2 linked regions of the Dongshaea marina genome follow. The protein of the gene in region 2 interacts with the protein of the main gene of each other region in a pairwise test. Links are inferred from orthologs where the notes say so. Each region holds a gene or a part of one and is shown on either strand. Other genes may lie near its edges.

The links. Proteins that work in one complex are often made in the same cells at the same time.
Region 1: the proteins of secD (region 2) and pheT interact in binary tests that used the Escherichia coli proteins (3 or more experiments, as listed by UniProt). The link is inferred for Dongshaea marina from one-to-one orthologs.

Annotation. Positions count from the first base shown.
Region 1 is NZ_CP028897.1:2,323,969-2,327,222, reverse strand. What follows is about bases 161-3,254. They hold pheT (phenylalanine--tRNA ligase subunit beta), read right to left. Parts: upstream 2,855-3,254; coding sequence 467-2,854; downstream 161-466. Other genes in these bases: pheS (phenylalanine--tRNA ligase subunit alpha), read right to left, coding at 2,870-3,254; ihfA (integration host factor subunit alpha), read right to left, coding at 168-464. Outside these bases: DB847_RS11130 (hypothetical protein), read right to left, coding at 1-70.
Region 2 is NZ_CP028897.1:3,412,824-3,417,573, reverse strand. The notes cover bases 909-3,856. They hold secD (protein translocase subunit SecD), read left to right. Parts: upstream 909-1,429; coding sequence 1,430-3,283; downstream 3,284-3,856. Other genes in these bases: secF (protein translocase subunit SecF), read left to right, coding at 3,297-3,856; yajC (preprotein translocase subunit YajC), read left to right, coding at 1,062-1,409. In the rest of the region: more of secF, read left to right, coding at 3,857-4,229; DB847_RS16005 (rhodanese-like domain-containing protein), read left to right, coding at 4,301-4,672; MprA protease, GlyGly-CTERM protein-sorting domain-containing form, read left to right, coding at 4,731-4,750. UniProt on the Escherichia coli protein: Part of the Sec protein translocase complex. Interacts with the SecYEG preprotein conducting channel. SecDF uses the proton motive force (PMF) to complete protein translocation after the ATP-dependent function of SecA.

The sequences.
Region 1 (3,254 bases), 1.1 Mb from region 2 along the record:
GCTCCACACCATTGTCATCTTCAAACAATAGCGCCTCAAGCTCTTCTGGGGTCAGCCTCTCATGGTTCATTCGATCCTACAGCCTCTTTACTCCTGATAATCTCGAATTTACTCCAATTTCAGGCAATAAAAAAGCCAGCTTTTGCTGGCTTTTTAAAAGATTCAGGCTAATCCTGAGGCTTGCTGTCTTCTACCCTGGATTTGAGCTTCTGACCGGGTCGAAATGTTACCACTCGACGAGCCGAAATGGGGATATCCTCCCCGGTTTTAGGATTGCGCCCAGGTCGTTGGGTCTTGTCTCGCAGATCAAAGTTTCCAAATCCTGAAAGCTTGACCTGCTCACCATTTTCGAGAGCCTCACGGATCTCTTCGAAAAAAGCATCAACCAACTCCCTGGCTTCACGCTTACTAATTTTTAGCTGGCAGAACAGATGTTCTACGAGATCGGCCTTGGTCAGCGCCATAGTTAAACCCTCAAGGTCGCATTGAACTCCGCTTTGAGTGCTTCCACTACGCAATCGATAGTTTCAGCGATCTCTTGCTCCTCCAGCGTCCGGGACTGATCCTGAAGCGTCAGAGCGATGGCTACGCTCTTTTTATCCTCAGCAACACCCTGACCCTGGTATATATCAAATAAGTTTATTCCAACTATATGATTTTGACCAAGTTTTTTAATCGCTTGTAACAAATCTCCTGCTGCAACCTCACGATCAACGATCAACGCCAGATCGCGACGGTTTGCCGGGAATTTAGAAACAGCCTCAATCTCGGGGACCAGACGCTCCGTCAAAGCCTCCAGCTCAATCTCAAACACGACCGCCTTAGACTTAAGACCCACGGCTTTTTGCTGTGCCGGATGCACAGTCCCGATGACTCCAACCTGACGCTCGTCCAGGAAGATCCCGGCACACTGCCCCGGGTGCAGAGCACTGTGGGTCACGGCACGGAACTCGAAGCGATCGGCATAGCCGGTCAGATCAATTAAAGCCTCCAGATCGCCCTTGAGATCGAAAAAGTCGACCGCGCGAGTAGGCAGATCCCAATGCTCATCACTGACTGAACCCATCACCAGCACGCTCAGCATCTGCTGCTGTTTAACAGCTAATGCTTCATCCGCATCCGGCACAAAGCGCAGACCCGATTCAAACAGGCGTACCCGTGATTGCTGACGGTTCTGGTTATACAGGGCCGCATCCAGCAGACCCGGCAGCAGAGACAGACGCATCGCCGACATCTCTTCGGAGATCGGATGCGGCAGGATCAGCGCCTCCTGCTCAGGGAATAGCTTTTGCTGCAGTTTCGGGTCAACGAAGCTATAGGTGATCGCTTCCTGATAGCCTCTGTCCACCAGCAGCTGCCGCAGGCGGCTCAGGGGTAGCTCAGCTTCACGATGATTCGTCATTTTGAGATCAGCAGCCGGAGCGACCGAAGGCAGGTTATTGTAGCCATACAGGCGCGCAACCTCTTCAATGAGATCCTGCTCAATCGCCATATCAAAACGCCAGGCGGGAGCCACGACTCGCCAGCCCTGCTCAAGAGCCTCAACCTGCATTCCCAGACAGTTGAGGATAGAGACCACATCTTCATCTTTGAACTCAAACCCGATCAGGGCATTGAGCTTTTCCCGGCGCAGCTCGATGGGCTGAGCCTGGGGTATATGCTGCTCACTGACCGCTTCACAGACAGGTGCGACCTCACCCCCGCAGATGCTCACCAGCAGCTCGGTTGCACGTTCCATCACATGGGATTGCAGCTGTGGATTCACTCCACGCTCAAAGCGATGTGAGGAGTCAGTGTGCAGGCCATAACGACGGGCACGACCGCGGATCGCATCCGGGTTAAACCAGGCACACTCCAGCAGGATGTCGCGGGTAGACTCGGTTACTGAGGTCGCCTCACCACCGAAGATCCCGGCCATCGCCACCGCACGCTCATCATCGGCGATCACCAGCACATCCGGCTCAAGCGTGATCTCTTTACCATCCAGCAGCACCAATTTTTCGGCCGCCTCGGCCTGACGCACCGTGATCCCACCCTTGAGGGTATTGAGATCAAAGGCATGCATCGGCTGACCATACTCAAGCAATACATAGTTGGTCACATCAACCACGGGATCGATGGAGCGGATCCCACAGCGACGCAGTTTTTCCTGCATCCACAGTGGAGTTGCTGCATTGAGGTTAATATTGCGAATGATTCGTCCCTGGTAGCGGGCACAGGCAGCCGGGGCCGCCAGCTGGATCTCGATGCGATCATCCAGGCTCGGAGCAACCGGGCTAAACTCGGGCTCGCACACAGAGGTGCGGTTCAGGGCCGCCACTTCTCGGGCGATCCCGGCAATGGAGAGACAATCACCACGGTTTGCGGTCAGGTCAACATCAATCACCTGATCATCAAGCTGCAACAGCTCTCGAATATCGGTACCGATCGCCGCATCCTGGGGCAGCTCGATGATCCCATCGGATTCGACATCGATGCCAAGCTCGGTGTAGGAGCAGAGCATGCCGAAAGAGGGCCGGCCACGCAACTTGGCTTTCTTGATTTTAAAGTTACCTGGCAGTACCGCGCCCACACAGGCAACCGCAACCTTGAGACCCAGGCGGCAGTTTGATGCGCCGCAAACAATATCCAGCAGCTCTTCAGCGCCGACATTGACCTTGGTGACTCGCAGCTTATCGGCGTCCGGATGCTGACCGCATTCAACCACCTCACCGACAACCACCCCTGAGAATTCACCAGCGACAGGGGCTACTTCATCCACTTCCAGACCGGCCATGGTGATCTGCTCTGCCAGTTCATCGGCAGTCTTGTCCAGCTTCACCCATTCCTGTAACCAGCTTTTGCTGAATTTCATAACTACTCTGCCTCTTTATTTGAACTGTCTGAGGAAACGAAGATCATTTTCGAAAAATGCCCGCAGATCGGAGACGCCGTAACGCAACATGGTCAGGCGCTCAACTCCCATTCCAAACGCAAAGCCGCTATAGCGCTCCGGGTCGATATTGACCGAACGCAGGACATTCGGGTGAACCATGCCGCAACCTAAGACCTCGAGCCATTTACCATTCTTACCCATCACATCCACTTCGGCACTAGGCTCTGTGAATGGGAAATAGGAGGGACGGAAGCGGATCTGCAGATCTTCCTCAAAGAAGTTATGCAGGAAGTCGTGGAGGATCCCTTTGAGCTCGGTAAAGCTCACCTTCTCATCCACCAGCAGGCCTTCGACCTGGTGGAACATGGGAGTGTGGGTC
Region 2 (4,750 bases):
GTAAAAGGGATGACACCCGAAGAGGTTGCAGATACCGGCGCTCATATCCTGCTTGGCAATACTTTCCATCTGTGGCTGCGTCCCGGCCAGGAGATCATGCGTCAGCACGGTGATCTTCATGACTTCATGAACTGGCAAGGACCCATCCTCACCGATTCCGGTGGTTTCCAGGTCTTCAGCCTTGGAGATCTGCGCAAGATCAAAGAGGAAGGAGTTCACTTCCGCAGCCCGATTAATGGTGAAAAGGTATTCCTCTCCCCGAGAAATCGATGGAGGTCCAGTACGATCTGGGCTCCGATGTGGTGATGTGTTTTGATGAGTGCACCCCTTATCCGGCGACCGAAGCCGAAGCGGATAAGTCGATGCAGATGTCTCTGCGCTGGGCCAAGCGTAGCCGCGATCGTTTTAATGAGCAGAACGGCGAAGAGCAGCGTAACGCCTCTTTGTTTGGCATCATTCAGGGCGGTGTCTATGAGCATCTGCGCGATGTATCCCTGGAAGGTCTACAGAGCATCGGCTTTGACGGCTATGCAGTCGGCGGCCTGGCAGTGGGTGAGCCCAAGGAAGATATGCACCGGATCCTGGAGCACATCTGCCCTAAGATCCCTGAAGATAAGCCTCGCTACCTGATGGGCGTGGGCAAGCCGGAAGATCTGGTGGAAGGGGTCCGCCGCGGTATCGACATGTTCGACTGCGTGATGCCAACCCGTAATGCCCGAAACGGCCATCTCTTCACCACCGAAGGGGTGATCAAGATCCGTAATGCCCGTCATCGTACCGATACCGGGCCGCTGGATGCCGATTGTGATTGCTATACCTGTAAGAACTATTCACGTTCTTACCTGCATCACCTGGATAAATGTAACGAAATTTTGGGAGCACGTCTCAACACCATCCACAACTTGCGCTACTATCAGCGTTTGATGCAGGGATTGAGGGATGCAATTGACAGCGATACGCTGGATCAATTTATAAAAGAGTTCTATGAGCGTCAGGGCAAGCCTGTCCCGGCGGCCATTGATTAATCAGTGTGAACTTCTAATAACGAAGAGGAACGATAAATGTCTTTAAGCAGCTTTTTTGGGGTTAGTGCAGCCCATGCCGCGGGAGAAGCGGGTCAGCCGGCAGGTGGTGGATTTCAGATGATCATCATCCTGGTGATCTTTGCTGCGATCTTCTACTTCATGATCTACCGCCCCCAGTCCAAGCGTGCCAAGGAGCATAAAAACCTGATGTCATCCTTGTCTAAGGGTGATGAGGTACTCACCTCAGGTGGTTTGGTAGGTAAGATCGTTAAGATCACTGACACGGGTTTTGTTGTTCTGTCTCTGGATGAGCAGACCAAGATCACCATCAAGCGTGACTTTGTTACCGCGGTACTGCCTAAGGGTTCTATCCAGTCTATGTAACTGGGAGCAAGGAGCGTTAAGTGCTAAACAGATATCCGCTGTGGAAGTACCTGTTGGTGTTGTTTGTCATCGTCATCGGGTTTCTTTACGCAGCTCCGAACCTCTATGGAGAGGATCCTGCCCTGCAGGTCTCCAACTCCCACGGAGATGCACTGCAGGTGCAGTCGCTGGATCAGATCAAAGATGTGCTTGAGAAGGATAAGATCCCGTTCAAGAGCGTCAGTTTTGATGATTCCCAGATCCTGGTTCGGTTTCATGACACTGACGATCAGCTCAAGGCTCAGGGCGTTGTTGCCAAGGCGCTTGGGAGCAACTATGTAGTTGCTCTCAACCTGGCACCGGCAACACCAGCCTGGCTCAAGGCGATCGGTGGCAGTCCGATGAAGCTCGGACTCGATCTGCGTGGTGGGATCCACTTCCAGATGCAGGTCGATATGAATGAGGCGATCAATAAGACCCTTGCTCAGACTGTTCAGGATTTCAGGACCGACCTGAGAACAGAGCGAATTCGTTATTCCGGCATTCGCCAGCAGAAGGATCAGATCTATCTGCAGTTCCGTAATGAAGAATCCCGCACCAAGGCGATGAGCTACCTGCGTGAGCATTACCGGGATTTCCTGTTTACTGAGGCGAATCAGGGCGGCCGTTTTGCTATGACGGCGGCGATGACTCAGAAAAAGCTGCAGGAAACCCAGGAATATGCGCTGCAGCAGAACATCACCATTATCCGTAACCGGGTCAACGAGTTGGGGGTTTCCGAGCCACTGGTTCAGCGCCAGGGCGCCGATCGGATTATCGTTGAATTACCAGGGGTTCAGGATGCTACCCGTGCCAAGGAGATCCTCGGTGCGACCGCAACCCTTGAGTTCCGGATGGTGGATGAGAATGCCGATCCGGCTGCAGCTGCAGCGGGCCAGGTACCTCCGGGTGATCAACTGCTGTATAACAAGAATGACCAGCCGGTTGTTCTGAAAAAGCAGGTGATCCTGACGGGTAACCACATCACTGATGCTCAGTCTGCCTTTGATGAGTACAGCCGACCTCAGGTTAGTATCAAGCTTGATGGTAGTGGCGGAAACCGCATGTCCGAGTTCACCAAGGACAACGTCGGTAAGGCGATGGCGACCGTGTTTATTCAGTACAAGCCGGTTGGCAAGCCAAAAGCGGGTGAGAAGCCTAAGTTCAAGAAGGTGGAAGAGGTGATCAACGTGGCGACCATTCAGTCACGTCTGGGGCGCAACTTCCGGATCACCGGCCTTGAGAACATCAATGAAGCTCACAACCTGGCGCTGCTGTTGCGTGCCGGTGCTCTGATCGCACCGATCCAGATCATTGGTGAAAGCACAATCGGTCCAAGCCTGGGTCAGCAGAACATCAAGCACGGTTTTCAGGCCATGGTTTATGGCACCCTGATCCTGCTGGTGTTCATGATGATCTACTATCGTAAGTTTGGCCTCATCGCCAACCTGGCGGTCTTGTGCAACCTGGTGCTGATTGTGGGAGCCATGTCTCTCATTCCGGGGGCGACCATGACACTGCCTGGCATTGCCGGTATGGTCCTGACCATGGGGATGGCGGTTGACGCCAACGTCCTGATCTTCGAGCGAATACGCGAGGAGCTCAATGCCGGGCGGGGAATCCAGCAGGCGATTAGTTTGGGGTATGAACGAGCCTTCTCGACCATCGCCGATGCGAACGTGACCACGCTGATCTCAGCGGTGATCCTGTTTGCCATAGGTACCGGCTCGGTGAAGGGCTTTGCGGTGACCCTGATGATCGGTATTGCGGCTTCCATGTTTACTGCAATCACAGGTACACGTGCCATTGTTAACCTCATCTGGGGTGGCAAGCGCGTGAAATCTCTGTCTATTTAAGGGGTATTTCAAAATGTTTCAGATTTTGAAGCCAGGCCGGACTATCCCTTTTATGAGGTTTGCGGTTCCGGCGTCGGTATTCTCTTTGATTTTGGTGGTACTGGCTGTTGCCAGTATCTGTATCAAGGGATTTAACTGGGGTCTTGATTTCACCGGTGGTACCGTCATCGAGATAAGCTTCAGCCATGCGGCTGATCTGCCGGGGGTGCGTGAGGTACTTAAGGAGAAGGGTGTTGATGCCCTGGTGCAGAACTATGGCACCAGCCGTGACATTATGATCCGGATGGCCCCGAGCAAAGACCTCAAGGCAGCCCAACAGGGTCAGCAGCTGATGGATGCGGTGCAGAGTAAGTATCCCTCTGCAACCCTCAAGCAGATGGAGTTTGTTGGCCCATCCGTGGGTAAACAACTTGCCTGGCAGGGTGGACTCGCGGTTCTGGTGGCTCTGTTGTGTATCCTGATGTATGTCTCGATGCGCTTTGAGTGGCGTCTGGCGCTGGGAGCCGTATTGGCCCTGGCCCACGACGTGATCATCACTGTGGGGATCTTCTCGTTCTTCCATATCGAGTTTGATCTCACGGTGCTGGCCGCCGTACTGACCGTGGTGGGTTACTCACTCAACGATACCATAGTGGTATTCGACCGGGTGCGGGAGAACTTCCGGCGTCTGCGTAAGGGCGACTCGGTGCGGATCATCGATGTATCGATGACCGAGACCCTGAGCCGGACCCTGATCACCTCGGCAACGACTCTGGTGGTGGTGATCTCCCTGTATGTCTGGGGCGGCGCCATGATCCACAACTTCTCACTCTTGTTGGTGATCGGTATCGGTTTTGGTACCTACTCATCCATCTATGTGGCAAGTGCCTTTGCCATGTTCCTGGGTGTGAAGCGCGAACACCTGATGCCGCCTAAGGTTGAGAAAGAAGGGGCCGATCTGCCTTAGATCGTCTCTGGATTGACTCGAGTGATAAAGGAGCGCAATAGCGCTCCTTTTTTTAATTAAGGAGCACAAAGATGCAACATAGCGAAGGTTTTTTATCCCTGGTTAATAGGGTTCGCCCCTGTGTTCGTGAGGTGGATGTTCACTGGGTAAAGGCAAGATATCCTGAGGGCGAGTTTGTATTGCTGGATGTTCGTGAGGCGGATGAACTCCGGTCCGGCAAGCTTCCGGGTGCCACTCACCTTGGAAAAGGGGTGATCGAGCGCGACATTGAGCAGCTGTTTCCTGACAAAGAAACCCCTCTGGTGCTCTACTGCGGTGGCGGCTTTCGCTCCATCCTGGCGGCGGATAATCTCAACAAGATGGGGTATCAGCAGGTGATCAGCATGGATGGTGGTTTTCGCGGCTGGAAGGAGGCGGGCTACCCGATTGAAAACCCAAGCTAAGCTTAAGGGAAAGAGTGCCGTTAACTAACATATCGGATGAGGTGAGGCAGGAGGCCCGATGTCAGGAGGTGTATTCCA